DNA from 4 places in the Pseudorhodoplanes sp. genome. Region 1 is predicted to be linked to each of the others. Evidence: predicted binding sites of a transcription regulator. Region 1 holds the regulator's gene; each other region holds the start of a gene.
What was found. The regulator PhoB, encoded in region 1, activates phosphate uptake and scavenging genes when phosphate is short. The targets are predictions, from matches to a motif close to TGTCATNNANCTGTCAT.
Positions count from the first base shown of each region.

Region 2: the regulator PhoB is predicted to act here: its motif matches at 4,827-4,843, upstream of AC5I5I_RS13775 (alkaline phosphatase).
Region 3: the regulator PhoB is predicted to act here: its motif matches at 3,925-3,941, upstream of AC5I5I_RS07205 (esterase-like activity of phytase family protein).
Region 4: the regulator PhoB is predicted to act here: its motif matches at 3,146-3,162, upstream of AC5I5I_RS05955 (choice-of-anchor I family protein).

Region 1 covers NZ_JCABZI010000013.1:199,807-207,614, forward strand. The annotation lists partial or broken gene pstA (phosphate ABC transporter permease PstA) at 1-533, shown strand, start outside; gene pstB (phosphate ABC transporter ATP-binding protein PstB) at 570-1,379, shown strand; gene phoU (phosphate signaling complex protein PhoU) at 1,405-2,127, shown strand; gene phoB (phosphate regulon transcriptional regulator PhoB) at 2,142-2,858, shown strand; gene AC5I5I_RS19285 (GcrA family cell cycle regulator) at 2,919-3,422, opposite strand; gene AC5I5I_RS19290 (aspartate aminotransferase family protein) at 3,835-5,037, shown strand; gene argF (ornithine carbamoyltransferase) at 5,037-5,975, shown strand; gene AC5I5I_RS19300 (Hsp33 family molecular chaperone) at 6,093-7,091, shown strand; gene AC5I5I_RS19305 (hypothetical protein) at 7,592-7,808, shown strand, end outside.
Region 2 covers NZ_JCABZI010000009.1:485,003-492,810, forward strand. The annotation lists gene AC5I5I_RS13745 (argininosuccinate synthase) at 1-334, shown strand, start outside; gene AC5I5I_RS13750 (OmpA family protein) at 476-1,159, opposite strand; gene AC5I5I_RS13755 (hypothetical protein) at 1,172-2,173, shown strand; gene AC5I5I_RS13760 (OmpA family protein) at 2,400-3,227, opposite strand; gene AC5I5I_RS13765 (hypothetical protein) at 3,333-3,902, shown strand; gene AC5I5I_RS13770 (pyridoxamine 5'-phosphate oxidase family protein) at 4,185-4,661, opposite strand; gene AC5I5I_RS13775 (alkaline phosphatase) at 4,890-6,662, shown strand; gene AC5I5I_RS13780 (OmpA family protein) at 6,692-7,318, opposite strand; partial or broken gene AC5I5I_RS13785 (VOC family protein) at 7,543-7,808, opposite strand, start outside.
Region 3 covers NZ_JCABZI010000005.1:19,016-26,823, forward strand. The annotation lists gene AC5I5I_RS07170 (tetratricopeptide repeat protein) at 1-158, shown strand, start outside; gene AC5I5I_RS07175 (PIG-L deacetylase family protein) at 237-959, shown strand; gene AC5I5I_RS07180 (4-carboxy-4-hydroxy-2-oxoadipate aldolase/oxaloacetate decarboxylase) at 977-1,669, shown strand; gene AC5I5I_RS07185 (glutathione S-transferase family protein) at 1,673-2,305, shown strand; gene AC5I5I_RS07190 (CopD family protein) at 2,319-2,771, opposite strand; gene AC5I5I_RS07195 (DUF938 domain-containing protein) at 2,846-3,523, shown strand; gene AC5I5I_RS07200 (hypothetical protein) at 3,530-3,817, opposite strand; gene AC5I5I_RS07205 (esterase-like activity of phytase family protein) at 3,994-5,337, shown strand; gene AC5I5I_RS07210 (catechol 2,3-dioxygenase) at 5,521-6,486, shown strand; gene AC5I5I_RS07215 (histidine phosphatase family protein) at 6,587-7,330, shown strand; gene AC5I5I_RS07220 (aldo/keto reductase) at 7,474-7,808, shown strand, end outside.
Region 4 covers NZ_JCABZI010000002.1:523,054-530,861, forward strand. The annotation lists gene AC5I5I_RS05955 (choice-of-anchor I family protein) at 1-3,067, opposite strand, end outside; gene AC5I5I_RS05960 (amidohydrolase family protein) at 3,334-4,203, shown strand; gene AC5I5I_RS05965 (Bug family tripartite tricarboxylate transporter substrate binding protein) at 4,229-5,233, shown strand; gene AC5I5I_RS05970 (hypothetical protein) at 5,361-5,603, shown strand; gene AC5I5I_RS05975 (c-type cytochrome) at 5,740-6,594, shown strand; gene AC5I5I_RS05980 (AI-2E family transporter) at 6,938-7,808, shown strand, end outside.

The DNA of each region.
Region 1 (7,808 bases):
TCAATAACCTCGCGGCGGTTCCGTCGATCGTGTTCGGTCTGCTGGGCTTGGCGATGTTCCTGAATTTCTTCGGACTCCCGCGATCGGCGCCGCTCGTCGGTGGACTGGTGCTGGCACTGCTCGTATTGCCGACTATCATCATCGCCTCGCGTGCCGCGCTCAAGGCGGTTCCGCCCTCGATCAAGGAGGCGGCGCTGGGTGTCGGCGCCTCGCAACAGCAGGCGATCTTCCACCACATCCTGCCACTGGCGATGCCCGGAATAATGACCGGCACGATCATCGGCATGGCGCACGCGCTCGGCGAGACGGCGCCGCTCTTGATGATCGGCATGGTCGCCTTCATCGTCGAGCCTGCAACGAGCATTGTCGACGCCGCGACTGTGTTGCCGGTCCAGATCTATCTCTGGTCGGATCTGCCGGAAGTCGGTTTCCAGGCGCGAACGGCAGCCGCGATCATGGTGCTGCTGGCGTTCTTGTTCCTTATGAACGGGACCGCAATTCTCTTGCGCAAACGCTTCGAGCGGCGCTGGTAAGTCATTGGGAGTTAGGAGATGCTGGCTATGGACGCAATGGTTCAACCCGCCGCCTCGGCCGCTGCGATCGATATCGCCGGTACGCAGGCCAAGCCCAAGGTCACGGCGCGGAACGTCAACGTCTATTACGGCGACAAGCACGCCCTGAAAGACGTCAACGTGGATATCCCGGCGCGGTCGGTGATGGCTTTCATCGGCCCGTCCGGCTGCGGCAAGTCGACCTTCCTTCGCTGCATCAACCGGATGAACGACACCATCCCGGTTGCGCGGGTGACCGGCAAGATCGATATCGACGACCTCGATATTTACGACAAGTCGCTGGACGTCGTACAACTGCGCGCGCGTGTCGGCATGGTGTTCCAAAAGCCCAATCCATTCCCGAAATCGATCTACGAAAACGTCGCCTATGGTCCGCGCATCCACGGGATCGCTCGTTCGAAATCCGAACTCGACGAGATCGTGACATCCAGCCTGAAGCGCGCCGGGCTATGGGAAGAGGTCAAGGATCGTCTGGACGATTCCGGTACCAGCCTGTCAGGCGGCCAGCAGCAGCGGCTGTGCATCGCGCGGGCGATTGCGGTCGGTCCTGAAGTGATTCTGATGGACGAACCATGCTCCGCGCTCGATCCGATCGCGACCGCTCGCATCGAGGAACTGATCGATGAGTTGCGGCGGAATTTCACCATCATCATCGTGACGCACTCGATGCAGCAGGCAGCCCGCGTGTCGCAGCGGACCGCGTTTTTCCATCTCGGCATTCTTGTCGAGGAGGGCCCGACCGAGACCGTCTTCACGACGCCGGGCGATCGCCGCACCCAGGATTACATCACCGGCCGCTTCGGCTGACCGGCTGCAGACAAGGACCAAGACAATGGCTGACCACATCGCCAAGGCGTTCGACGTCGATCTGCAGGAGCTCAACCGCATGGTTGCGGAAATGGGCGGCCTTGCCGAGAAGGAGATCGCGGACGCAGTGCAGGCGCTGACCCGCCGCGACATCGATCTCGCAAACAAGCTGATCGCAGCCGATGCCCAGATCGACGCGCTGCAGCGGGAGATCGAGGAGCGCGCGATCCTGACGATTGCGCGCCGCCAGCCGATGGCCATCGACCTTCGTGAAGTGGTGAGCGCCTTGCGGGTCGCCAACGAAATCGAACGCATCGGCGATCTCGCCAAGAATATCGGCAAGCGCGCACTCGACCTCGAGGGTGAATATCCGTCGCTGAAGCTCATCCGCGGCGTCGACCATATGGGGTCTCTGGTGTTGACCCAGCTCAAACGCGTGCTGGACGCCTATGCCGCCCGCGACGTCGACGAGGCCATGGATGTGTGGAAGCGTGACGAGGAAATCGACGCCATGTGCGTCTCGCTGTTCCGCGAATTGCTCACCTACATGATGGAAGACCCGCGCAACATCACGTTCTGTATCCATCTCCTGTTCTCGGCAAAAAATATCGAGCGGATGGGCGACCATGCCACCAACATCGCCGAGACCGTCTATTACATGATCAAGGGCGAGCCGATCACTTCCGAACGCCCGAAGGCCGATACCACCAGCTTTGCGCCATTGGCGGCGCAGGCGGCGCAGGGATGAACGGAAGCAGCGACATGAACGCTCAGACCGCGCGCATCCTGATCGTTGAGGACGAGGAGCCGTTGTCGCTGCTGCTGCGATACAACCTCGAGACCGAAGGATACGACGTCGAGACCGTCGCGCGCGGTGACGATGCCGATACCAGGCTGCGCGAGAGCACGCCCGATCTCGTCGTGCTCGACTGGATGTTGCCCGGACTGTCCGGCATCGAACTCTGCCGGCGGCTGCGGGCGCGGCCCGAGACCAAGTCGCTGCCGATCATCATGCTGACCGCGCGCGGCGAGGAGAGCGAGCGCGTGCGCGGGCTTTCGACCGGCGCCGACGATTATATCGTCAAGCCGTTCTCGGTCCCGGAACTGGTGGCACGGATCCGGGCGCTGCTGCGGCGATCCCGGCCGGAGCGGCTGGCCGACGTGTTGACGCTGGGCGAAATCGAACTCGATCGCGTCAAGAAGCGGGTCTCCCGCGCCGGCCGCGACGTAGAGCTCGGGCCGACCGAGTTCCGGCTTCTGGAATTTCTGATGGAGCGCCCCGGCCGCGTGTTTACCCGGGAACAATTGCTCGATGGCGTGTGGGGCAGTGAGGTCTATATCGACGAGCGTACCGTCGATGTGCATGTCGGGCGGCTGCGCAAGGCTCTCAACCGTGGCCGCGACGGGGATCCGATCCGCACCGTGCGCGGCTCCGGTTATGCGATCGACGATCGCTTCGGGCGCGCGGACCTCACCTGATCTGACCTTGTCCGACTTGGTCTGGTCGATCCGGTCGCCGCGGCGCCCTGCGCGAGCGCGTCAGCGCCCGCCTGCCGAGCGCTTGTCCCGCCGCGCCGCCGGCGGCTGATAAGCGATACGCGAGTGGTAGGCGCAATAGGGCAGACCATTAACGGACGGACCGCCGCAGAAATAGAATTCCGACGTCGCCGGGTCGCCGATCGGCCATTTGCAGGTCTGCTCGTTCAGTTCCAGAAGCGTGCGGCGCTGTCCGATCGGCACGACATTCTCGACCTGGGCCGGTTCGACGTCCATCTCGTAGTCATAGGCGAAGGCCTGGGCCAGCGCGGTATTGCCGCGAACGGCGGGACGAGACACCCGTAACATATGGGTCGCCCTCGGCTTTCGCTGCCGCGGCGCGCTGGACGACGGCGCCTTGGTGCGGCCGGAGAGCCCCAGACGATGCACCTTGCCGATGACCGCGTTGCGGGTGATCCCGCCCAGTTCGGCCGCGATCTGGGAGGCCGAGAGGCCGTCGGACCAGAGCTTCTTGAGCTGCTCGACCCGTTCGTCGGTCCACGTCATGGGTTTCTCCTTGTTGCCCCGCGGAGGGGAATACCGTCCGCAGAATCCTTTCCCGTCGCCGGACAGCCTGAGGCTGCCAGCGGGACGCCACACACGCAGATGTACTTACTTGCCTGTCCGCCGCACGAGATGTCGTATCTGACAGGGGCGACACTACACAATCGCTGGACTCGCCCGCAAGAGTCCGCCCCCCCTGCGCACCCATCGTCGCTGTGGAGAGCGCAAGGTTTTCCCCGCCTTATTCGAAGCGCTGCGGCATCGCGTGGCCGGGCGGTTCGGTTGACAGCCTACGGCCCGCCCCTAGAATGCCGGTTGCAGTGCCGCCCGCGGGGGCGGCACATTTCGTTTAGGCTCCGGCATTGTCTGCTGATGCTCTGACATTGCCGGTCCAGTTTCTGCCGGATGTTCTGCCGTGGTCTCCAATCTTCTGCCGACTTATAACCGCGCCGACCTTGCCTTCGAGCGGGGCGAGGGCGCCTGGCTGACCGCGACCAATGGCGAGCGCTATCTCGACTTCGGATCGGGCGTTGCGGTCAACGTGCTGGGTCACGCGCATCCGGTGCTGGTCGAGGCGCTGACCGACCAGGCGCAGAAAGTCTGGCACGTCTCCAACCTGTTCCGGATTCCGGAAGCGGAGCGCCTGGCACAGCGGCTGTGCGCCGCAAGCTTCGCGGACCTCGTCTTCTTCTGCAATTCCGGCGCCGAGGCGATGGAATGTGCGATCAAGACCGCGCGCAAATATCACGCCGTCTCCGGTCATCCCGAGCGCGTCGACATCATTACCTATGAAGGCGCCTTCCACGGCCGCACGCTGGCGACGCTCGCTGCCGGCGGGCAGCCGAAATATCTCGAAGGCTTCGGCCCTGTGGCCGGCGGCTTCATCCAGGTGCCGTTCGCCGATCTCGAAGCGACGAAGAAGGCGATCTCCGACACCACCGCCGCGATCCTGATCGAGCCGATCCAGGGCGAGGGCGGTGTGCGCGTGGTGCCGCCGGAATTCCTGCGCCAACTGCGCAAGCTGTGTGACGAGCACGGCCTGATGCTGGTGTTCGACGAGGTGCAAACCGGCATCGGCCGCACCGGCGAATTGTTCGGATACATGCACGCGGGGATCGCGCCCGACATCATGGCGCTGGCCAAGGCGCTCGGCGGCGGCTTTCCGATCGGCGCCTGCCTTGCGACTGCGGAAGCCGGCCAGGGCATGACCGCCGGCACCCATGGCTCGACCTTCGGCGGCAATCCGCTGGCGACGCGCGTCGGCAATGCGGTGCTGGACGTGGTGCTGGCGCCCGGCTTCCTCGAGAATACCCGCAAGATGTCGCTTCTCTTGAAGCAGCGGCTTGCCGAGTTGAAGGATCGCTTTCCGTCGGTGATTGCCGATGTGCGCGGCGAGGGGCTGCTGCTTGGTCTGGTCTGCGTCGTGCCGAATGGCGACATGGTCACGGCGCTCCGCAACGAAAAGATGCTGGCGATCGCGGCCGGCGACAACGTCGTGCGGTTGTTGCCGCCACTGATCCTTGACGAGGCCGGCGTCGCCGACGGCATCGCGATGATCGAACGCGCCTGCGAAAAGCTTGCGCATGCGGCCAAGCCCGTCAGCCCGGCTCCAGTCTGATGGCAAAGAGCAACGCCCGGCGCAGCGTCCGCCATTTCATCGACCTGATCGACATCCGGCCCGCCGACCTGCGCGCAATCATCGCGGACGCACGCGCGATGAAGAAGGCGCGCGGCCGGCGCAAGCGTCCGCTCGCCGGTCAGACGATGGCGATGATTTTCGACAAGCCCTCGACCCGCACGCGCATTTCGTTCGAGGTCGGAATGAAGCAGCTCGGCGGCGATGTCATCACGCTGACCGGACAGGAGATGCAGCTCGGCCGCGGTGAATCCATTCCGGACACCGCACGGGTGATGTCGCGCTTCGTCGATGCGGTCGTGATCCGCACGCTCGAACACGATCTGGTCACCGAACTGGCGCAATATGCCACCGTGCCGATCATCAATGCGCTGACGAAGCAATCGCATCCCTGCCAGGTAATGGCCGACGTGATGACCTTCGAGGAGCATCTCGGCTCGATCAAGAAAAAGACCGTCGCCTGGACCGGCGACGCCAACAACGTGCTGACCTCGTGGATGCACGCGGCCGAGCGCTTCGATTTCCGCCTCAACATCGCGACCCCGCCGGAACTGAAGCCGCAGCAATGGCTGCTGGACTGGATCGAAAGCTCGGGCGCGGCCATTCATGTCGGAACCGATCCCGACGAGGCGGTGCGCGACGCCCATTGCGTGGTCACCGACACCTGGGTGTCGATGGGCGACGAGGCCAGCAAGGCCAACCGTCACAACCTGCTGCAGCCTTATCAGGTCAATTCCAGGCTGATGGCGAAGGCGCGTCCGGACGCCATTTTCATGCATTGCCTGCCGGCCCATCGCGGTGAGGAAGTCACCGATGCGGTCATGGACGGGCCGCAATCGGTGGTGTTCGACGAAGCCGAGAACCGCTTGCATGCGCAGAAGGGCATTCTTACTTGGTGCCTGAACGCCAGCGCGCGGTAGGCTGACTGGCTCAATCTCCGTTCATTCCCGCTTAGAGCGGGAATCCAGCCTTTCCAGCTCTGGTTTTCCGCCTGCGCGGGGACGAGCGGTTCAACTTCTAGATTCAGTGCCCCGCCCATGACCATCGACATCCCGACCCGAACGCCTTCGCCCCACACCGCCGACGACACCATCCTTCCGTTCGAAGTGTCGGCGCTCGATTTGCGTGGCCGCGTGGTGCGGCTCGGGCCTGCGCTGGACGAGATCCTGATCCGTCACGATTATCCGCTGCCGGTTGCGAAGCTGCTCGGGGAGGCGGTCGCGCTCGCCGCGCTGTTCGGGTCCTCGCTGAAATTCGACGGCCGCTTCATCATGCAGACGCAGGGTGACGGGCCGGTGCGCATGCTGGTGGTCGACTATGTGACCGGCGGCCGCATCCGCGCCTGCGCGCGTTTTGACAAGGCGCGCGTCGCCGAAGCGATCGCCGAAGGCAAGGCTTCGGGCGGCGAGTTGCTCGGTCGCGGCCATCTCGCGATGACCATCGACCAGGGCGGCGACATGAATCGTTATCAGGGGCTGGTGGCGCTGGAAGGCGGCTCGCTCGAAGATGCCGCGCATGAATATTTCCTGCGCTCGGAACAGATCCCCACGCGCATCCGGCTGGCGGTCGCAGAGGAAATGCGCGCGGGCGACAGCGGCACCACGCATTGGCGCGCCGGCGGCATCATGCTGCAGTTTCTGCCCAAATCGCCCGAGCGCATGCGCATGCCCGATCTCGATCCCGGCAACGTGCCGGAGGGTGTCACCATTGAGACGCCGGACGAGGATGATGCCTGGGTCGAAGGCAAGGCGCTGGTCGAAACCGTCGAGGATATCGAACTGATCGATCCGGACATCTCGACCGAACGGCTGGTCTACCGGCTGTTCCACGAGCGCGGCGTGCGCGTTTTCGACAGCGCGCCTGTCGAAGCGAAATGCTCATGCTCGCGCGACAGTGTCGAGGCGATGCTGAAGAGCTTTTCGCAGGACGACCGCGATCACATGGTCGAAGACGGCAAGATCGCGGTCACCTGCGAGTTCTGCAATCGCACCTATGATTTCGCTCCGGGTGAAGTCGGTGCGAAGGGTGGGGCATGAGAAGCGATACAGCGCGGCATTGGGAAAGACGCTGAATGAGGCGTGATGCCCGTCAGTCGTCTGCCAGACACTTGATGTTGAATTAGTCGGGTCGGATCGCAGCGCCGAGGCCAGTCATGACCATCAGCAGCGAGACAATTAGGTGTCCGTTGTTGCGTCGTCGAGTTACGTCAGGCTTAACGAACGCCCTCGGTGCGCGTTAACGGCCCAGCTTTGGCGTAGTGCCCTGCCGGGTGCCGAGCAATTTTAACGTGTGTTGCGGCGGCGCGCTATCGATTGAAAACGTAAATTATTTCAATGTGGATTCGGGGGAAAATGTTCCGTTTTGCTATCATTGGTTGTGCAACCTAAAATAGTATTTCCCTGCCACAGGGGTGGCTAAGTGGGGTGGCGGCTTGAAATCCATATTGTTGACGGCAGCGTAGCGACACGTACCGCTTTCGCGAAATCTGCGGGCAGTATCGAAAGGCGTTCGCCTCCCACGTTAATGGGAGATCTAAATGCTTTGGCAATTCTTGCGGAAGCGAAGCAGAATCCAACAACTTGCTTATGCAATCGGGGCATGTCTCGTTGTGGATTGCTCGATCACTGACCATGCGTCGGCACAGCAGGCGGCGGACAAACCGAAGGTGGTCGAAGTCCCGGTACCGGTGGCAGTGCCAGTCCAGGTCCAGCCAAAAGTCGTGGATTGGGCTGGATTTGGTTGGGGGCTTGGGA
Region 2 (7,808 bases), on a different contig from region 1:
CGATCGCGGCGCCGGGCATCTCAAGGACGAGCTGATGCCGAAATATGCCGAGCTGATCTATAACGGCTTCTGGTTCACGCCCGAGCGCGAGATGCTGCAGGCCGCGATCGACAAGTCGCAGGAGCACGTGACCGGGCGCGTGACGCTGAAGCTTTACAAGGGCAGCGCGTGGGTGATTGGCCGCGAGAGCCCGTATTCGCTGTACGATCAGGATCTCGTCACCTTCGAGGAAGGCGCGGTCGCTTACGATCACCGCGATGCCGCGGGCTTCATCCGGCTCAATGCGCTGCGGCTGCGCACCCTCGGACAGCGCCGGAAGAAGCGAAATCTTTAGCCGAACGCAGCCCGGACTGAGCAGAACGACATCCGGGGAGCGCCGCGCCGCATTTCGCTGCGCTCAAGGCAGGCTAGGTCCGCATAAAAATGGCCGGGCGTTTGCCCGGCCATTCGCATGTAGTGCTTCGCAGACGCGGCCTTATTGCGGGGGCGCTCCCGCCGCCTGACCCTGCTGCAGCAGCGGCGTGATGCGGCGAACCGTGACGCGCCGGTTGGCGCGTTCAGGCCCTTGGCTCGGGATTTTCATCTGCTGAGAGCCATAACCCTGGGTCGTCAGGTTCTCCGGCGGAATCTGGAACTGGTCGGTGAGAATGATCGACACCGCTTCCGCGCGGCGGTCCGACAGCGACAGGTTGTCGTCGTCGTTGCCGACCGCATCGGTGTGGCCTTCGATCAGGAACACCTCGTCCGGGTTCTGGGCAATCGCGCGCTTGATGCCCTCGGCGATTGGCGCGAGCCGGTTATACTGGTCCGGAGAAATCTCCCACGATCCCGTATCGAAGGTGATGGTGTCGAGATCGATCCGCGGCATGCGATCGCGCACCTCCGGGCTGTAGCGGATTTCGTCGAGCGTATAGGCGCGGGGCAGCGCCTCGACCGGCGGTGCCATCAGCGCGCCGTAGATATATTCCGGCGGCGCGTATTCGGCCTCTACGATGTAGCGTTCGCGGGGGATCGCCAGCGCTCCGAGGGCAAGTGCAGGCAGAGCCACATAGAACGAGTCATAGCGGCGCCCGCCGCGCGGACGGTTGTCGATGATAACGACTTCCCGGCCGTTGACGTAGCGCGAGCGCCGGATCAGCCGCCCGTCCGGTCCGGTCACCGTAACGAAACGTTGGCCGTTGGGGCCGACCACAACGGTGCGGGTCTCGTTGCCGAAGCGCTGCACGTTGACGTCGCGGCCGGTGCGGCGGAAGCGATCGTTCTCATCGCGGCGGATGAACGTGCGGTTACCGTCGCGAACGATGGTCCGGTTGCCTTCCTGAATGATGGTGCGATTTCCGTCGCGGGTAACGCGGCGCTCACCGCGCACATCGTCGATCCTGCGCACGTTGTCGCGGTCGCGACGATCCTGGCGAGAATCCTGCCGCTGATCGTTCTGATTGCGGTCGCGCCCCTGCTGACGGTCTTGTTGACGGTCCTGCTGATCCTGCTGCCGCCCGCGGCGATCCTCGCGCTGCTTCTGCTCTTCCTGCCGCCTCTGATCCTGGCGCTGCTGTTGTTGCTGCTGACGCTGCTGCTGCTCCTGCTGGCGGCGCTGCTGCTGCTCCTGCTGCTGTTTTTGCCTATCCTGCTGCCTCTGATCCTGGCGTTGCTGTTGCTGCTGCCGTTGCTGGTCCTGGCGCTGCTGACGCTGTTGCTGCTCCTGCTGGCGCCGCTGCTGATTGTCCTGCTGCCGCTGTTGTTGGTCCTGCCGCCGCTGATCCTGGCGTTGCTGCTGTTGCTGCTGCCGCTGCTGCTGACGTTGCTGTTGCTCCTGCTGGCGCTGCTGGTTTTGGCCGCCGCCCATCCCGCCGCCGCCGCCGCCGCCCATGCCGCCGCCTCCACCACCTCCGCCGCCGCCGCCGCCCATGCCGCCGCCTCCACCACCTCCGCCGCCTTGGCCTTGTTGGCGACCACCACCGCCGCCGCCACCGCCGCCGCCACCGCCGCCACCCATGCCGCCTTGCTGCTGGCCACCGCCGCCCATGCCGCCCATGCCACCGCCCTGGCCGCCACCACCCATGCCGCCCATGCCGCCCTGGTCTTGCTGGGCGCGGGCAGAGAAGTTTCCGTCAAAGTTCGAAACGGACATGAAGGCATAAGCGGACAGGATCGCCGCTCCGATCAGGAGTAGGCTCTTCGGTTGCATATCGGACTCGCTGGTTAGGAGGACGCTTTCCCGGACGTCGAAGGCTGCGCGCTGCCGGGTACGGCAATGTGCTGCTGGATACAGATTGCCCTAAATCAGGGTTCGGAAGCAAATACCGGATTGTTCTCCGCGATCCCGTCGCCGCATGGTGGGTCGGAGCCAAAAAATGGCCGGGAGTCCCCGGCCATTTTGCATTCACGTATGTCGCAAGCTATCGCGGCGCCGGCCCGCCCGCTGCCTGACCCTGCTGCAGCAGCGGTGTAATCCGCCGCACGGTCACGCGGCGATTGGCGCGCTCTGCAGCCTGGGTTTGCACCTTGAGCTGCTGCGAACCATAGCCCTGCGTTGCCAGATTTTCCGGCGGTATCTGGAAATGGTCGGTCAGAATGATCGACACCGCTTCCGCCCGGCGATCCGACAGCGACAGGTTGTCGTCGTCATTGCCGGTTGCGTCGGTATGCCCCTCGATCAGGAACACCTCATCGGGGTTGCGCGAGAGCGCCCGCTTGATGCCGTCGGCGATCGGCGCCAGCCGGTCATATTGGTCCGGCGCGATGTCCCACGATCCGAGATCGAAGGTGACGGTATTGAGATCGATCCGCGGCATGCGGTCGCGCAGCTCCGGGCTGTACCGGATCTCGTCGAGGGTATAGGCGCGGGGGACCGCCTCCACCGGCGGGGCCATCAGCGCGTCGTAGATGTATTCCGGCGGCGCACTCTCCGCCTCCACGATATAGCGGTCGCGCGGGATGGCGAGCGACGCGATCGCGAGCGCCGGTAGCGTGACGAAAAATGCATCGGCACGACGACCGCCGCGCGGGCGGTTATCGATGATGATGACCTCGCGATTGTTGACGAAGCGCGAGCGGCGCAGCAGCCGCCCGTTCGCGTCGGTGACGGTGACGATGCGCTCGCCGTTCGGGCCGACCACCACGGTCCGGGTTTCGTTGCCGACGCGCTGGACATTCACATCGCGACCGACGCGGCGGAACCGGTCGGATTCGTCGCGGCGGATGATGGTGCGGGTGCCATCGCGCACGATAGTCCGGTTGCCTTCCTGGATGATGGTCCGGTCGCCCTCCTTGCGCTCGCGGCGTTCGCCGCGAATGTCGTCCAGCCTGCGCGCGTTGTTATCGCGGCCGGATTGACCGCCGCGCTGCTCACCGGACTGACCGCCGCGCTGCTCCTGTTGCTGGCCATTGCGCTGATCCCGAGGTTGATCCCGGCGCTCCTGACCCTGATTGCCCTGATCGCGCGGCTTGTCCTGCGGCTGGTTCTGCGGCTGGTTCTGATCGCGCCTCTGGTCCTGGCGTTGGTCCTGGCGCTGCCCGCGTTCATCGCGGCGCTCCTGCTGCTTCTTCTCCTGCTCGAGACGCTGTTCCTGCCGCCTATGTTGCTGCTGCTTCTGCTGGTCGTCCCTCAGCTCCTGCCGCTGCTCTTTCTGCTGCTGCCGTTGCTGCTTGTCTTCGTTGCGCTGTTCCTGCCGCTGCCGCAATTCCTGGCGTTGCTCGCGGCGCTCCCTGCCCTTGGTATCCTGGTCACGCTGCTCCTGCCGAAGTTCTTGCCGCTGTTGGTTCTGCTGCTGCTCCTGACTACGACGCTCCTGCCGCTGGTCGCGCTTCTGGTCCTGCTTCTGGTCGCGCCGTTGGTCGCCTTTATTTTGCTCCTGGTCCTGTTGCGCCAGAATGAAATTTGCAGACAGGTCGCGCGCTGAACCTGAGTGTCCGAAAGCAACTACGGAAATGGCGGCTCCGGTCAGGAGCAGTCCTTTTAGACGCATCTTGTTCTCGCTTGTTCGAATGAGGAATTTCAGGGCGGGCGCGGCTCACCGCTTCCGCCCTGTCCGTCGGTCGTTTCATTTTATTTGTAGAATGCAACGATGGCGGGGACGTGGCCCTCCGATTAACGTCCGTCAATCGGACCACTCACTTGTGGTTCATTCACGTGCCGCTTGCTTGCAGGCCGCTCGCTTGCGCAGGACACGTACAGACGCGCATCAGCCCATCGCAACCTTCTTGTTATCGCCCATGTCCGGCCGCTTGCCGGTCGCCGCAGCGATCGCCATTTTGACACTGCTGACGACCTTGCCGGGGCCTTCCCAAAATTGCGCATCCTCCGGCGTGACCTTGAGCATGCGAATGTTTGGATCGTCCGGCGAATCCCACCACGCCTTCGCGGGCGTCGACCACAAGTCGCGGATCACGCCGCGGTCGGCTGACACTTCGGCCGGGCCGGAGAGCGACACGAAGCGCTCGCTGCCGGGGTCAGCGAATGCCAGGCACACCTTGGGATATTTGCGGATATCGTCGTCTTTGTGGTGACGCACATCAGTCAGGAAATAGACTGCGTTGTTCTTGCGCCGTACGAAGGCGCCCATCGGGCGGGAGGTGAGTTCGTTGCCGTCCCAGCTCGCCAGCATGCAGATGGAAATCTTCTCCATCAGGTCCCACACACGTTCGGCATCGTCGCTCATGCGGTACTCCTCGGCTGTTCGCTTATTTCAACAGACGTTAACTGCGGGATCGGGCAGACGTTCCCGGGCCGCATCGACGGCGCGCGCTGGTGCTTTGGTATGTACCGGGGAACGGGTCAGGAGGCGGGGCAGATCACGCGCGATCGAAAAAGTTCGGATCGCACCTGCAATATGTCTGTCACGGACCGCTCATAGGTATTTTCGACGGAACCATGAAAGGGTTCAGCCATGCGTAGGCCGATACTGGCGTCAGCAATCCTCGCGATCGCCATCTCCGCATCGTCCGCCCAGACCGTCTATCCGGTCGATCGCGCCGGCATTCTCGCGGGAGCGCGTTTCGACGTGAAGGTCGAGTTCCCGGGCCTCGTTGCGCCTGGCGATACGATGCTGACCGTGAACGGCGCCGACCACGCAGCCATCTTCGGCAAGGCCGCGCAATTCATCGCGCGCGAGGACGGCAAGGAGCAATCCGCGTTGATCCTGCGCGATGTGTCGCTCGACCGGCCGGGCGAATATCTCGTCAAGGTCGCGGCGCCGGGCGTCTCCGGTGAAATTCGCTGGACCGTTTACGACACGCCACCGCGCAAGGCGAAGAACGTCGTGCTGCTGATCGGGGACGGGCTCTCGCTCGCGCACCGGACCGCCGCGCGCCTGCTGTCGAAGGGCATCGCCGAGGGCAAGGCCTTCGGCAAGCTTGCGATGGACGACATGCCACAGATGGCGCTGGTCGCCACCGCCGGCACCGATTCGATCATCACCGATTCCGCAAACTCCGCGAGCGCCTATGCAACCGGACACAAGACCGCGGCCGGTGCGATGGGCGTCTATGCCGACCGCACGGCGGACCCGTTCGACGACCCTCGCGTCGAGACCCTTGTCAGCCTGGTGAAGCGGCGCAACGCCATGGCGGTAGGGATCGTCACCGATACCGAGATTCAGGATGCGACGCCGGCCGCGATGGTCGCACATACGCGGCGGCGGGGTGCCTACGATCAGATCGTCGCGCAATATTTTGCCGCGCAGCCCGACGTGCTGATGGGCGGCGGACTTGCAAATTTCCTGCCCCAGGGCGCCGAAGGTGCGCGGCGGCGTGATCAGATCGACTATGTCGCGCGGTTCAAGGACGCGGGCTATGCCTTCGCGGCGAACGCGGCCGAGCTGAAGGCGCTGCCGCAGGATACGCGGCGCCTGCTAGGCCTGTTCAATCTGCGCAACATGGACGGCGTGCTGGATCGCAAATTCCTGAAAGCCGGCAGCGTCAGGCGCTTTGCCGATCAACCGGACCTCACCGAGATGACCGCGAAGGCGCTCGATATCCTGTCGCAGAATCCGAACGGCTTCTTCCTGATGGTCGAAGCCGGGATGATCGACAAATACACGCATCTGCTCGACATGGAGCGTGCGGTCTACGACACCATCATGTTCGATAACACGGTGAAGTTGGTGCGCGACTGGTCGAAGGCGCGCGGCGACGACACGTTGATCCTGGTGCTCGCCGACCACGCCCATCCGGTTGCAATCGTCGGCACCATCGATGACGACATGGCCAGCGAACCGAACGTGCCATTACGCGAGCGTGTGCGCGTCTACGGCGCGGCCGGCTTCCCGAATTACGCCGCGCCGGATGAGGAGGGCTACCCCGCTCGCGTCGATGTCAGCCGGAGACTGGCGATGTTCTCTGCGAGCCTGCCGGACCATTACGAAACCTTCCGGCCCAGGCTCGACGATCCGAACCAGCCGACAGTTGCTGGCAAGGTGCCCGGCAGCTTCGAGGCCAACGAGCGCTACAAGAGCATGCCCGGCGCAGTGTTCCGGCTCGGAAACCTGCCGCGGCTCGTCAATTCCAGCGTGCATTCCGGCGAGGACATCATCGTCACCGCGTCCGGTCCGGGCAGCGAGGGCGTCCGCGGCCAGTTGGACAACACGGATGTGTTCCGCGTGATGGCGGAGGCGCTGGGGCTCGGCTCGGCTAGCAGCACGACATCGAAGGCCGCACCATAGGTTTGATCTGCTTTAGCTTCGTAATCACCCTAGCGACAGCTATCGAACACGACTTCCACACGCCGGTTTTTCTGGCGACCTTCCGGATAATCCTTGCCGTCTTCGGTCGTATTGGCTGCGACCGGCTTGGCTTTGCCGTACCCCTTGATCGCGGTGGCTGCCGGAATGGCGCCGCGTTGCGACAGCCAGTCGCGCACAGTCTTGGCCCGCGCTTCGGACAGTTTCTGGTTGTAGCTGTCGGAACCGATCGCATCGGTATGGCCCTCGACCAGCGCCGGCTTGCTGCCGAGCTTCTGGATTTCGGGCAACGCGGCGACAAGCGTTTCTTCCGCATCAATGCGCAGAGCGGCTTTATCGAAATCGAACAGCGCGTCGCCGACCACGCTCAGACGGCGTTCGCATGCGCCGCTCTGGATCGTCTTCACCGCCTGGATACCCTTCGGGACCTGGATGTCGCCCGGGACCTGCCAGGTGCCGCGAGGCACCTGAATCTCGCCCGGTGTCTGAATGGTGCCTTTCGGGACCCGGATCTCGCCCGGTGTCTGGATGGTGCCCTTTGGTGCCTGGATCTGCCCCGGCTGCTGAATGGTGCCTTGGGCGCTTGCCGACATCGCGCTGGCGAGCAGGAGCAAAAGGCTTACGCAAACCTCACGCATGACAAGCCTCCGATTGAAACGGGCGTTCGCGGTCTTCGACGCATGCAAACGCGCATGCGTTCGGATGATTAGACCGGCATGCTTAACGGCGGATTGCGGCGAATCCCGTGGGTGTCAAGGCGCTGCGATCACGGTTGCGCGACCGGAAGCCAAAGCGCGATCAAGCTGCGGCGCCAGGTTTTGCTGCTGGTGAACGCCGATTGCACCGGGGCATCGCCCTCACCGTGATAAACCGCCTCGATATTGTGACCGTCCGGGTCGCGCGCGAAGGCCGCATAATAACTCGGATGATAATGCGCGCGTATGCCGGGCGCGCCGTTGTCGCGACCGCCTGCCGCAAGCGCGGCGGTGTAGAAGGCATCGACGGAGGCACGGTCTTTCGCCGCGAATGCCACATGAAGCGGTTTGTTCAGCGAACCTTCGCCGCCGATCCAAAAATCCGGCTTGCCGCCGATGCCGAAGCCGCAAGCGGAGGCGCCATTATGGTCTT
Region 3 (7,808 bases), on a different contig from region 1:
GCGCGCTGGCGCTGCGTGAAAAGGCTTTCGGGTCGAACAACCCGCAACTGGTCAACACGATGCATAATCTTGCGGAGCTGTACCGGACGCTCGGCCGCTATGCGGAGGCCGAAGCGCTCAACAAGCGCGCCGAGGCGATCAAGCAGAAGGCGAAGTAATTCGGTACAGCGGAGGCTTGTATCTGCGCCTTGGATGTTGCAAATCCGGCGCGCATTTGAATGCCGGAGAGTGAACCAATGGCCCAGAAAACCGGACTCGTCGTCACTGCCCATCCGGGCGATTTCGTCTGGCGTGCGGGCGGCGCGATCGCGCACCACGCCAAGCTGGGCTATCGCATGAAGATCGTCTGCATGAGCTTCGGCGAGCGCGGCGAGAGCCAGTTCGCGTGGAAGGAAGCCGGCGCCACGCTGGAATCGGTCAAGGCCGGCCGCAAGGACGAGGCCGAGCGCGCCGCCGCCCTGTTGGGCGCCGAGATCGAGTTTTTCGACGCCGGCGATTATCCGCTGCGTCTGACGGACGCGCATTTCGACCGGATGGTCGACATCTACCGGGAGACCAACCCGGCTTTCGTGCTCACCCATGCGCTGGCGGACCCGTACAATTTCGACCATCCCAATGCTGCCCATTTCGCGCAGGAGACCCGGGTGGTCGCGCAGGCGATGGGCCACAAGCCCGGCGCCAAGTATCAGTATTCCGCGCCGCCGGTTTATCTGTTCGAGCCGCATCAGCCCGAGCAATGCGACTTCAAGCCGGATCTCATCCTCAAGATCGATGACGTCTGGGAGACCAAGTACAAGGCCTTCCAGATCCTCGCGGCGCAGAAGCACCTCTGGCATTATTACGAGCGCGTGGCGCTCAATCGCGGCATCCAGGGCTCCCGTAACACCGGCATTCCGATGACCTATGGCGAGGCCTACCAGACGCTGTTCCCGCGCGTCGTCACCGACACGCTCGGCTGAACGCAGGAGGTATCGGCATGAAACCCGTCGTCGTCCGCAACATTCAGCGCGCCGATGCCGCCGCCTGCAAGATTCTCGCAGGCCTCGGCGTATCGACATCGCATGAAGCGCTGGGCCGCTCCGGCCTGATGAAGCCTTACATACGGCCGATCTGGCCGGGCGCGTCGATCTGCGGTCCCGCCGTGACCATCATGGCGCAGCCCGGCGACAACTGGATGATCCATGTCGCAATCGAGCAATGCAAGCCAGGCGACGTGCTGGTGGTCGGCTGCACCGCCGACAATACCGACGGCATGTTCGGCGATTTGCTTGCAACGTCCGCCAAGGCGCGGGGCGTTCAGGGGCTCATCATCGACGCCGGCTGCCGCGACGTCGCGGTGCTGAAAGAGATGGGCTTTCCGGTCTGGTCTAAGGCGATCTCCGCCAAGGGCACCGTTAAGGCGACGCTCGGGGCGGTCAATATTTCCGTGGTCTGCGCCGGCGTCAACGTGATCCCCGGCGATGCCATCGTCGCCGATGACGACGGTGTCGTTGTGATCCCGCGCAAGCTTGCGCCCGAGGTCGCGGAAAAAGCGCAGAAGCGCGAGGCAGACGAAGTCGCCAAGCGCGACAAACTCGCATCCGGCATCCTTGGCCTCGACATGTACAACATGCGCGAGCCGCTGGCGAAGGCGGGCCTCGTCTATGTCGACAATCCGGAAGACGCCTGAGCGATGCTGTCGCTCTATTATGCGCCGAACACCTGCGCACTGGCGTCGCACATCGCGCTTGAAGAGGCTGGCGCGGATTACGAGCCGGTTTTCGTGGATTTCGCCGGCGGTGAGCAGCGCAAGCCGGACTATCTCGCCATCAACCCGAAGGGCCGGGTCCCTGCCCTTGTCACCGAAAGGGGCATCCTGACCGAAACGCCCGCGATCCTGGCTTTCATTGCGCAGTCCTTTCCAGCCGCGCGCCTGGCCCCGATCGATGACGCGTTCGCTTTTGCCGAGGTGCAGGCGTTCAACAGCTATATGTGCGCGACAGTCCATGTCGCGCATGCGCACAGGCTGCGCGGCTCACGATGGGCCGACGACGAAGCGGCGATCGAGGCGATGAAGAAGAAAGTGCCGCAATCGGTCGGCGACTGCTTCGAACTCATCGAACATGAGATGTTCGCCGGACCCTGGGTGATGGGCGGCGACTACACCATTTGCGACCCGTATCTGTTCACAATCGCCCGATGGCTGGAGGGCGACGGCGTCGATATCGCGCGTTTTCCGAAAGTGCAGGATCACTTTCGCCGCATGGAAGCGCGGCCGGCGGTGCAACGCGCGCTGTCACGGCAACAACCGGCTGCCGCCGCCTGACGCCGCTGCGCCGTCACCAGATCCGGCCGGTCGATCCGACCAGCACCGTGATCACGCCGAGCACAAGATTGATCGCGACCAGCTTGCGGATCATCGCGAGCTGCTTGCCGGCATTCGGCCAGTCGGCCGCCTGAACGAATTTTTGCAGGCGTCGCCACGGCGCAAAATACAGATGCAGATAGAGCAGCATCATCAGGATGCCGGTGCCCTGCATGATGTGGATGTAAAGCGGCGCGCGGAAGCCGCCATAAGCCATGAACATCATCGCATAGCCGCTGATGAGCAGGGCGACGATCGAGACCGCCACCCAGGGCAGGAACCGGGCGAAGACATCGCGCCAGAGCGTCAGGCGCGCCGGCCCCTCCAGCGCACCTGCGGCCGGGCGCAGCATCGTATAGGCAAAAGCCATCCCGCCGACCCAGAATAACGCGGCCAGAATATGCGCGGCCAGAAACAGGATCATCATGCCGGGTCGACTCCATTGCAATCTTCCTCAAGGGACTATGTGATGCTGCCTGGAATGTCTACAAACAGACGACCATGACCCGCGGCCCCTCCCAGAACCCAATCGACCCGATTGCCGAAGGCGATCTGCGCCTCGACGCGCCGGCCTTCCATCGCAATTGCGCGCCGATCTGGGCGGAACTCGCGGGCTATCTGAAGGACAGGCAGGGAAACGTTCTGGAGGTCGGGAGCGGCTCAGGCCAGCATGTGATCGAGTTCGCGAAAGTGTCGCCTCACCTGCTCTGGTGGCCGACCGACTATGACGAGCGCAATCTCAGGAGTATCGACGCCTGGCGACAGCATGCGCAGGCGCAGAATGTCGAAGCGGCCCGCCGGCTCGATCTCGGCGCCCTGGACTGGGGGCTGAGCGAGGCCGATTCCGGAACCCTCAGCGATTTGACGGCAATATTCTGCGCCAATGTGCTTCACATCTCGTCCTGGCGCACCACGCGCGGGCTGATGTGGGGCGCCTCGCAGCGCCTGCATCCCGGCGGGCTCTTGTTCATCTACGGTCCGTTCAAGCAGGACGGGCAACACACCGCACCCGGCAACGAGGCGTTCGATGCGTCATTGCGCGCCCGCAATCCGGAATGGGGCGTGCGCGACATCGCCGACATTCAGGCGGTCGCGCACGAACATGGCTTGCTGCTGGCGGAAATCGAGCCGATGCCGGCGAACAACATGCTGCTGGTGTTCGAACGACGCGAACGATAAGCGCCGCTAGACGGCGATGACACCGTCGCGGTTGACGAAAACGCGGCTCTCATCGATTCCGGGCAACATGGCTGCGACATCCTTGCGCAGCTTGCTGTCTGCCTGATCGTCAGCCGACCAGACCGTGACATAAATGTCGTTGTCCCAGACCGAGACGTCGAAATCCGCAATCATACCAGCCGAAGCCATGATCGCGAGCGCACCCACTGCCGACTTGAGATAATTCACCGCCGCACCCTCCTCGCAACCGATATCGATCATCGCAAACGCCACCGCATCGTTTGCGCCACGCATGAGTAGCCGCGTTGCGCGTCGCCACAATGTCGAGACCGTGTCAGAAGCACGACTCCGCTCACGCCTGCGTGAGTCGAAGCGCAGTGAAAGGTGCATTGTCAGAGAAGTGTCATGCAGCCTTCACCGATACGACACGAGTTCGGACAAATTACTGCAGCGCAACAGGAGAACCATCCATGCGCGCAGCAACACTTTCAGCGCTTCTGACCGTTACGCTTGTCAATGCGGCATTCGCCCAGTCGCAACCGGCGGTCCTCGCAGGCCATGTCGTGATACCGGCAGCGACCTTCATTCCGGCTCCGGCCGATGCCCCCGACGATCTGAAGGTGTCCGGCAAATTCACAACGGGAAAGCGCGTCGAGGCGATCGGCACCGTGGAAGGCCGCTCGCGCGGCCGGCCAACCGGCGTGAAGCTTCCATTCGACGGACAGCCGGTGCAGGGAAGCTCCGGAATAAAGCGCATGCCCGATGGGACCTTCTGGGTGCTGACCGACAACGGCTTTGGCAGCAAGGCAAATTCGCCCGACGCCATGCTGTTTCTCAATCAGTATCGTATGAACTGGGACAAGGGCACAGCCGACCGTCTCGCTACAATTTTCCTGCATGATCCAGACAAGAAGCTGCCGTTCCGGATCGTGCACGAGGGCACCGCGAAGCGCTATCTCACCGGCGCGGATCTCGACCTCGAAAGCTTTCAGCCGATTGGCGACAAATTCTGGATCGCGGAGGAATTCGGCCCCTACCTGATCCGCACGGACAGGAACGGGAAGGTCGAAGCCGTGTTCGAGACCATGATCGACGGCAAGGCGGCACGCTCGCCGGACCATTATGCCGTGATGTCGCCGGCCGTGCCCGGTGGCGCCACCGCATTCACTATCCGCCGGTCCAAGGGCTATGAGGGCATGGCGGCCTCGCCGGACGGCCGTTTCCTCTACGCCATGCTCGAAGGCCCGGCCTGGGACGCCGAGAAGAAAGATTGGGAAAAGACCGCCGACGGCAGGGAATACCTGCGCGTGCTCGAGTTCGACGTCGCCGGAGAGAAGTGGACCGGCCGGCATTGGAAATACGTGCTGGAGGAGAACGGCCTTGCGATCGGAGACTTCAACATGATCAGCCCGACACAGGCGCTGGTCATCGAACGCGACGATCACGAGGGCACCGCCGACAAGGCCTGTCCCGCAGGTGCCAAGGCGGAAAACTGCTTCGACCAGATCGCCAAGTTCAAGCGCATCTACAAGATCGAGATGACCGACGCGAATGCGAACGCCCCTGTGCGCAAGATCGCACATATCGACCTGATGAAGATCGCCGATCCGGACAAGAAGGCGCGCAAGCCTCTCAATGATGGCGTGCTGACCTTCCCGTTCTTCACCATCGAGAATGTCGACATCGTCGATGGCGACCACATCGTGGTGGGCAACGACAACAACCTGCCCTTCTCATCGAGCCGCGATCCCAACAAAGCCGATGACAACGAGTTCGTGCTGCTTAAGGTCACGGACTTCCTCAAGGCGAAGTAATCGGCGCCGTTCCCGGTCCGGCGTGCAAACGCCGGACCCGGAACCGGCTCGCATACCAGCTCTGATTCCGGGATCGCCTGCTTCGCAGGCACCCGGAATCATGCGAATTTTTCTAGGATCGACGCGCGGCGCCGCGCGTGATACGTCGCTGCCATCCAACACATCAAGGCGACGCGACGGTCCATGATCAAAGAGCCCATCCTCGATATTGCCCACCTTGCCCACCTCGAATTGCTCACGCCGAAATTCGAGGAGAGCCGCGATTTCTTCATCAACGTGATGGGGATGACCCAAAGCGCTGAGAAGGGCGACAGCGTCTATTTGCGCGCATGGGACGATTACGAGCTCTATTCCCTGAAACTGACGGCATCGAAGACCTCGGGGCTGAAGCACGTCGCCTATCGCTGCCGTTCGCCGCAGGCACTGGAGCGCCGCGCCGCCGCCCTCAAGGGCTCAGGCTTCGACATTGGCTGGACCGACGGCGATGTCGGCCACGGCAAAACCTTCGTCTGCAAGGACCCCGATGACCATGTCGTTGAGTTGTATTACGAGACCGAATGGTACCAGGCACCGCCGGACAAGAAGCCAGCGCTGAAGAACCAGGCACAGCGCTTCCCCGCCCGCGGCTGCAACGTTCGGCGGCTCGACCACTGGAACGGGCTGGCTGTCGACATCAAGGCGAACCGGATTTTCTATGAAGACTATCTCGGCTTCCGCCTGACCGAGACCATCATTCTTAATGACGGCTCGGAAGCCGCTATCTGGATGACCGCGACCAACAAGTCATACGACTTTGCCTATACGCGCGATCACACCGGCACCAAGGGCCGCTTCCATCACATCACCTACGCGATCGACACCCGCGAGGAGATTTTGCGCGCCGCCGACATCTTCCTGGAAAACGGCGTGCATATCGAGACCGGACCGCACAAGCATGCAATCCAGCAGACGTTCTTCCTCTACGTCTACGAACCCGGCGGAAACCGCGTCGAAGTGGCGAATGCCGGCGCACGTCTGATCCTCGCGCCCGACTGGAAGCCGATCGTGTGGACCGAAAATGAACGCAAGAAAGGCCAGGCCTGGGGGCTGAAGACCATCGAGTCGTTCCACACCCACGGCACGCCGCCGGTAGAAGCGAAAGGGCATTAGGCTGTGGGTAGAAGGGCCGTCGCGCACACCGGCCGTCGTTTGTAATACGCCTGTTACGAATGGCTCGTACCGCATCCGGCATTATCGGATGGAGGTACTCATGTTGACCGGAATCGCACGGCTTGTTTTGCGCCTCAGGAATATTTGCAAGCCGGCGCTCTCCACCGCAATAGCGTTTGGCGCGCTCTCGCTTGCGATCGCGATCCCGTCACCGTCGGGATCGGCCCTTGCCGCCGACGCCAGCGGCAAGGTGACGATCTACGTGGTTCGTCACGGCGAGACCGACTGGAACCAGCAGGGTCGTATTCAGGGCAGCACCGACAATTCCCTGAACGCGAAGGGCCTCGAACAGGCGGCCGCCGTTGCATCGCAACTCGGCAACATATCGATCGATCATATCTATTCGAGCGGGCTCACGCGCGCGATCCAGACGGCGGACGCCTTCAAGGGCAAGGCGCCGATCACGCCGCAACCGATGTTGAACGAGCGTTCCTTCGGAATCTACGAAGGAAAGGTCGAAAAGGAAGTCGCCAAGGACTGGAGCCCACGGCTCGCGAACCTCAACGACGACATGGAAGGCGGAGAAAGCCTGGCATCGCTCGCCAAGCGCGTCAGCATCGCAACGCGCGAAATCGTCAAAAACCATCACAACGGAACCGTCATGATTGTCGCGCATGGCGGCGTGAATCCACTCGTGATCGGCGAGTTGATCGGCCTCGCGCCCGAGAAGGCGATCAAGGAGATTCGCCAGAGCAACGACGAGGTCTACAAGCTCGAAATCTTCGACAAGGGCGCGTTCAATATCTGGAAGCTGATTCCGACCTCGAAGCTCGACCAGCTCTGAGACCCTGCACGCACCAGTCCGCAAGTTGCGATCGCATACTTGCGGACTTATATGCCAGTTCTACAAGCACCGCCGTCAGGTTTGGGGCGCGTCTGCCCTCAGCCCAACCCGCATGTTGCTTGCGACGAACTGGTATGTATCGAATGCGCATTCCCGTGACCGCCCTACCCTCCGGTGAGCCGATTCCCGTCTTCGGGCTCGGCACCTGGATGATGGGCGAAGTTGACAAGAAGCGCGCCGACGAAGTCGCCGCGCTCAAACTGGGCCTTGATCTCGGCGCGACCCTGATCGACACCGCCGAGATGTATGGAGACGGCGAGGCCGAGGACATCGTCGGCGAGGCCATTGCCGGGCGCCGCGACGGCCTGTTCCTTGTCAGCAAGGTGCTGCCGGAGAATGCCTCGCGCAAGGATACGGTGGCGGCCTGCGAAGGCAGCCTGAAGCGGTTGCGCACCGACCGCATCGACCTCTATCTGCT
Region 4 (7,808 bases), on a different contig from region 1:
TGACGCCAGGATTTTCGGCCGGCGGCAGCTTGTCGATGTCGCCGGTGACCGGATCGGGCAGCGACAGCGAGCCGATCTGCGCGCGAATGCCGCCGCCATTCTTCAGCGATACCACGAAGGTGTCGTCGCCCGCGCTCGCCTGCTTGAAAGCATAGGCGTTGGCATCCGCCGAGAGGTTGCCGAGATTGGTTTCCTCGTTGCGGACGAAGGCGCGCTCGCCTTCGAGATACACATCGGTGAAGCCGAAAACGTTGCCGTCCTTGTCGTCGATAACACCCTGCACCGCATCGGTGATCAGCTTGACGTCGCCGCCCTTGGTGCCGTCGGCAAAGGCCGTGGTGTCGAGATCCTCAACATCGACGCCCCACGCTTCCGCGACATTCTCCTCGGTCGAGGCATAGGCGCCGTTGATCGCCTCATTCGCCGTGATGCTGTCAAGGATGATGTCGCCGTTGGCATCGAAATCGACCACCAGACGGCCGAGATAGGTGAACTCGTTGTCGGTGTTGACGATCATCGTGGTCTTGCCGTCGAGATCGGTGACGGTCAGCGGATAGTCGCCCTGGAACACATCGTCATGGCCGGGGAAGGCCACCGCTTCGTCGTCATCATCGCCGAGCCGGGTATTGGAGCCGGCCGCGAGAATGATATCGACCCCGCGCAGCTTGGACGCGAGCAACTGCTCGTTGCCGATCTGCTGCAGATGCGCCATCAGGATGATCTTGTTGATGCCCTCGGCGATCAGCTCGTCGATGATCGGCTGCAGCTGCGCCGCCAGAAGGTCCATGTCGTCTGTTTCACCATTGGCGCCGGGGCCGGTCGGGAAGCCCTTCACCTCGGTGCCGGAGGGCGACGAGATCGCCTCCAGAATCTGCGTGGTCGCGGCCACGAGACCGATTTTCTCGCCACCCTTCTCGATCACGGTCGCGGGCGCGATCCGGCCCTTCAGCGTGCTTGCTTCCGCGACATCCGTCGCGGTCGGATTGCCGGCGCCGTCAAGCGTGTTGGTGAAGCGCGGGTTCAACGCGCTGTCGCCGGAGAAATCGAGGTTGGCGGACATGTACGGGAAGGCGGCGCCGACCCAGCCGCTGCCGGGCGTGAAGGTCGCGGCGAACGCATTCGAGCCGAGGTCGAATTCGTGATTGCCGATGGTCGAGGCTTCGACCCCGATGATGTTGTGGATCGCGATGTCGGCCGCGCCGATCGGCACCGTGCTGCCGATGGTCGAACCGGTGGTGGCATTGATCGCTGCGGCCACGCTCGGATCGGTACCGGCCGCGAGGAACGGTCCCGGCAGGAAGTTGTCGCCGCCTGCGAGAATGAGGGTGTTGGAGAAATCGTCGTCGAACGCATCGACCAGCGCAGCGAGATTGGGCGCGGTCGTCGAGGCCAGAAGTCCAGCCTCGGCGTCGGCGAAATGCAGCAGCTGCAGCGTGTAGCGCTGCGGCTCGATCTCGAACACTTCGACTGTCCCTGAGATCTCGTTCGTGGTCAGCAGCAGCGCCTTGCCGTTCGGGCTGTCGACCGCCTCGATGAACTGCACGGTTTCCGGTCCAAGGTGGACCGTGGACGACGGCAGGTACGTGGTGAATTCCGCGCTGTCGGGATTGGTGACGTCATACACCATCACGCCGCCCTGCCGCTCCAGCGCAACGAAGGCGTAGAAGCGTCCACCGAGATTGGCGACGGTGATGCCTTCCGGCTCGCCTGCCTTGTCGTCGGAGCGCGCATCGAAGGTCGAGGCGTCACCGGTCTGGTTGTTGTTGAACAGCGTCGGATATTGCTCGGCGATGATCTTTTCGAATTCGCCGCCGCTTTCGAACACCTTGACGACGTCGCCGTCGGATTCCTGCTTGAAGATGGTGAAGCCGCGGCCGCCGAAGGCATAAATTTCCTCGAGGCCGTTGGCGGGATTGCCGTCCGTATCGCCATCGATGGTCGAGACGTTGAGGCGCCCCGCCAAATCCTCGTGCTTGAGTAACGCCTCGTTCGCACCGAACACATCGTTGTTCAGATCACGGGTCGACAGGCGCGCGATGTCGCTGTCGTCGCTGCGGGCATCGCCCTCGTTCGCGGTGGCAAAATAGGTGGTGCCGCCGATCGTCCATGTGGCGATCGCATCCGGCATCAGGATGCCCTTGATCGGGGCCAGGCTTGGCTGGATCGCGCCAAGGCTCGAACCGCCGGAGCCGGCGCCGTCGCGATCGGAATAATCGCCTTCGTTACCGGCAATGGCGTGGTCGACATAGCCGAGCGGCACGAAGCGCTCCAGCAACGGCGTGGTGCCGGTGATATCGAATTGCGCGACGGTGTTGGCTTTTTGCAGCGTGACGAAAGCCGTGGTGCCGTCCTTCGAGATCGTGATGTATTCCGGTTCGAGATCGACCGAGGCGTCCTTGCCGGGCGTGATGCGCACGCCCTGCGCGCGCAACGCCGCTTCCTGTCCGTCGAACGCCGCAAAGCCCGTGGTTGAGACCGAGGCGTTTGCCACGCCCGCCGACAGGTCGATCAGCGACACCGAGCCCGGGGCATCGATACCAGTGTCGGTATCGCGCTCGCCCTCGTTGGCGACCAGCAGCTTCTGGCCGTCGGCAGTGAACACCAGCATGTCCGGCAGCGCACCGACCTCGACGATGTTGAGCAGATCGCCGGTGGTGGCGTCGAAGAACGCGACGAATCCATTGTCGCTCTTGACCGCGTTTTCGACCGCAACCGCCAGCACGTTGTTCGACACGGCCAGCGAGTTGATGCCGCCGAAATCGGGGACGACGGCGTCGACGTCGATATTACCCAGCAGCGTCGGCGCGGCCGGATTGGAGAAATCTACAATTTGGACGAGACCGTCGTCGCCTGGGGTCCCGGCATCCTCGAAATTCGCCATCACGAACAGCTTTTGCTGCGTCTTGTCGTAGACCACGACTTCTGCAGTTTCCTCGCCGAGGCCGCTGGCATAGGCGCCGATCGATGTGACGTTGAGCGCGTTCGTCCCTGTGGGAGTCGTCAGCGAGCCCGCTAACGTTGAATCGGCGTTGTTCTGAATTGTGATGCCGTCGATCTGGATGGACATGCGCGCTCCCCATTGGCCTGACGCAAGGCGGCCGACGGGCCCCCTGCCCGCCAGCGGCGCGGATATGAGAGCCGCGCAATGACAGAGCGATGACTTGACGATGAAGGGACGGATTCCGTCCAAAGCTCCGCGCGCGAGACGCAAGGCGACGCGATGCGTGTGACGCTGCGGCGACTAAACCGGCAAAGGATTGACCGCGCGCGACGTGATTTATATGGTTTCACTATAACGATAATATTTTCGCCATAGCGAAATATGAGGAACGCTTGACCAAGCCATGTCCCGGGGCGCCGAGCGCCACCGCGCCGTCATTCGAAATGCCCGCGGGCGCCACCGACTGCCACGTCCATGTCATGGGCCCCTATGACCGCTATCCGCTGGCGGAGCAGCGCGCCTATACCGCGCCGGAAGCCCCACTCCCTGTCTTTCTCGACATGCTGCGCATTATGGGGCTGGAACGCGCGGTGATCGCGCATGTCTCCGCGCATGGCACCGATCTGCGGGTCACGCTCGATGCGATCCGCGAGATCGGCGACGCAGCGCGCGGCACCATCATGCTGACGCCGTCGATGACGGATGCCGATCTCAGACAATTCCACGCGCAGGGCATCCGCGGGATCCGGCTCTCTCATGCCTTCGGCTATGACGTCACCGAGGACACGCTGAAAAACGCCGGGAAACGCGTCGCCGATCTCGGCTGGCATATCGCGATCTGGCCTTCGAGCCTCGACGAATTGCGGCTGATCGCGCGCACCAGCACCACGCTGGCGGTGCCGGTGGTGCTCGACCATCTGGCCGGGCATTGTTGGGACCCGGCGCGCGGCATCGATCAGGACGGCTTTAGCGAGCTGCTCGCATTGCTGTCATCGGGCCGCGCGTTCCTGAAGCTGTCCGCGATGCATCGTTCCACCCGCGAGATTTTTCCGTGGCCGGCGTTGATCCCGTTCGGCCAGGCGCTGGTGGCCGAAGTCCCTGAGCGTCTGCTGTGGGCGAGCGACTGGCCGCATGTCGGTTGCTGGGACGGCAACATGCCGCAATCGCACGAGTTGCTCGACTGGCTGCCGCGCATCGGCGCCGATGAAGCAAAACGTAAGCGCATCCTGGTCGACAATCCGGCCGGGCTTTACGGATTCTGAGAACAAGAAACACTGAGGACGCACCATGAATCGCGAGATCAATCGCCGCGAAGCTCTTCTCACAATCGCAGGCGCACTCACCGCCCCGCTTGTCGGCACCTCGGCGCTGTTCGCGCAGACGATCGACAAGTCGAAGCCGGTCCGTTTCCTGGTCGGCTTTCCCGCCGGCGGCTCTGTCGACATGGTGGCGCGGCTTGTCGCCGAACAAATGCGCGCCGATCTCGGCATCACCGCGATCGTTGAAAATATCTCCGGCGCCGGCGGCCGCATTGCCATCGAACGGGCGAAAGCCAGCGCGCCGGACGGCACCACCATCCTGGTGACGCCGGCGGCGATGATGACGCTCTATCCGCTGATCTTCTCGAAACTGAACTACGATCCGATCAAGGACTTCGTCCCGGTCGCGCCGCTGGTCACGCTGGAATTCTCGCTGATCGTCACCGGCGCGGTGCCGCAGGACGTCAAGACGCTGGCCGACCTGATCGCCTGGTACAAGGCGAACCCGTCGAAAGGATCCTACGCCCATGGCAGCGCCGGCTCGCCGATGCATTTCATCGGCGCGATGCTGGCCGATCACGCCAAGCTCGACCTCACCCATATCCCCTATCGCGGCGCGCCACCGATGCTGCAGGACGCGCTGAGCGGACAGGTCGCGGTCGCCGTCACCACCGTGACGGACTCGCTGCCGCATATCCAGGGCGGCAAGCTGCGTGCGGTCGCGGTCAGCGGCAAGGATCGCTCGAAATATCTCCCCGATGTGCCGACCTTCGCCGAACAGGGCGCCGCCGGGATCGTGGTCGAAGACTGGTTCGGCATGTTCGTCCCGGCCGGCACGCCGATGCCGATCGTCGAGCAGCTCAATGCCGCGATCAGCAAGGCGCTGACCGCGCCCGCGATCCGCGATCGGCTGACGCAACTCGCCTATATCCCGGCCGGCGGCTCGCAGGCCGAATTCGTCAAGCGGCTGCGCGCCGACATCGACAAATGGACGCCGGTGGTGAAATCGACCGGCTTCAGGATCGAGGAGTAGCGTTCCGAAGACGGCGGAACCCGTCGCCAGCCGCTCGGGGAAAAAGGCGAAGCCGTACCCTTTTCGTTCACAATTCCGGTTAGACTCAAAACCGTGAAGTGATTCGTTTTGGGCATCGGGTTTCGCCATGAAAAATGCTGGCCGATTTGTCTGCACCGGTGTCGTGGCCATGGATGGCTGCGGCGTTGAACTCACCATCGCCGAGCTCCGGCTGCATGACGGCCGCTGCGAGCATTGCGCGCTGGACTGGGACGAGCGGGTCCGCGGCTGGCGGTTCGGCCGCGCCGATGCCGATCTCGACGCGCATTTCGCCGACGCAGCGCGCCGGCGCGCGGTGGCGGCTCAGCCTCGCCGCGCCAGGGCGGCTTGACGGCGACACCGATCGCCTAAGTGGTCTGCCCGCGCGCCGCGGGCATGCGAATCTCGACGCCAGTGACCGCTGCCTGTTCCGGACGCCCCGTTTCCGGTAGCATCGCGTGCGAGCGCACCTGCCACGAGACCTCCCGATGATCATCCCGCGATGGGCCAGACGAGTCGCAGGCCTATTCGTCGTCGCAATGATGCTTTCGCCGGGACCGCCGAACGCCGCCGCAAACCCGGTGCTCACCGTCATCATCGGCGATGAGACCCGCACATTCTCGCGCGATGCGCTGCTGGCGCGGCCGGACCTAACCGACGTCGATATCGCCGCCGACATTGCATACGGACAGCCGATGCGGTTTCGCGCGATCCCGCTGGCCGCATTGCTCGCGCCGTTTCGCGCGCCGGAGGGCAGCGTCATCGAATCCGTCGCAGTCGACGGCTTCGCCGCGCACCTCCCGCTCGATCTGGTGATGAACACCGATCCGGCAAAGCCGATCGCCTGGCTCGCGATCGAACCGCCTGGCGCGCCGTGGCCGCCGCTTCCCGGCAAGCCATCGAGTGCGGGGCCGTTCTACGTTGTCTGGACCGGCCCGATTGCCAACACCATCAGCAGCGAGCAATGGCCCTATCAGCTCGCCAGGCTTGAAAGCCAGTTGTCGCCGCTGGCGCGCTGGCCGCGGCTTGCCGTCGATCCCGCCTTGCCGGCAGCGCATGACGCGCGCGCCGGGCAAACGCTGTTCATCACCCAGTGCCTGCCCTGCCATATGCTCGACGGCGCAGGCTCCAGCGATGTCGGCCCCGACCTCAACCGGCCGATGAATCCCACCGCCTATATGACGCATGCCGGATTGCACGCGCTGATCCGCGATCCGAAAGCGGTGCGCAGCTGGCCGGGCCAGATCATGCCGGGCTTTGCCGAAGACCAGATGAGCGACCGCGAGATCGATGCGGTGATCGCCTATCTCGCGCATCAGGCGGATCGCAAGTCCGCGCGTTAAGCGCTCACGCGAGCGATACGCCGCAACACGACACCGTTTCGCGCACCGAGCGCAGGATCGCCGCAGATTTTGCTGCGGCGTCTGATCCCGCAAACCACCGCATGTGCGACGAGGGAACTTTTCGAGAGGGAGGGCTTTGTTGACCGATTGAAACCCAAGGAGCGGTACCATGAACAATATCATTTATCTGGTCGGACTGGTGGTGGTCGTACTCGCCGTGCTGGCGTTTTTCGGGCTCCGGTAGCGGTCGCTGCGCGGACATGCGACGCCTTCCGATCGAGCTGTGAGCGACCGGCCATCTCAATCGGCGCCGAATAGCCTCCCTGCCGGCGGCGAGGCTAATGTGGACGTATCCCAGCGCAGTCACGTCTCATACGGATGGGCCGTTATCGGCCTGTTCCTGTTGGCGCTGATCGGCGCGCTGGGATATGCGAGAGCTTTCCTTCTGCCGGTGCTGTTCGCGTTCATGCTGGCGCTGATCCTGCGGCCTGTCGTGCGCTATCTGGCGCGACGCCGCGTGCCTGAGTTTCTCACCGCACTCGGGCTGGTCCTGTGGGTGCTCGCAGCCGCCGGACTTGGGTTCTACTTTCTGAGTGCGCCGCTCAGCGCGCTTCTGACCGATCTTCCACGGATCGCCAACGAAATCGAAGTGAAGCTGATCGATTTCAGGACCACCAGCGAGCATATCCAGGCTGTCACCGAAAAGATCGAAAATCTTGGCAAGCAGGACACGCCCAGTCCGACCGAGGTGCAAAAGGTCGAGGTGGCGCAGCCGGGACTGTTATCATCGGTCGCGGCGAATGCGCCGGACGCGGCCGCGCGCGGGATCTTTGCGCTGGTGCTGCTGCTGTTCCTGTTGTCGTCGGGCGATCTGTTCTACGCCAAGATCGTGCGCGCGATGCCGACATTCGGCGACAAGAAAAAAGCCCTCGGCATCGCGCTCGATATCGAGCGCGAATTGTCGCGCTATCTCGGCACCATCACGCTCATCAATGCCGGACTTGGCATCTGCGTCGGCCTGGCGCTCTGGCTCATCGGAATTCCCAATCCAATCCTCTGGGGCGTCCTCGCGGGCGTGCTGAATTTCATCCCCTATATCGGTTCACTGGTCGGGGTTGCGCTGGTGGGGACCATTGCGCTCGGAACCTTGCCGACGTTGTCGCACGCGCTGCTCGCCCCGCTTGCCTATCTTGCGCTGACCACCATCGAGGGCC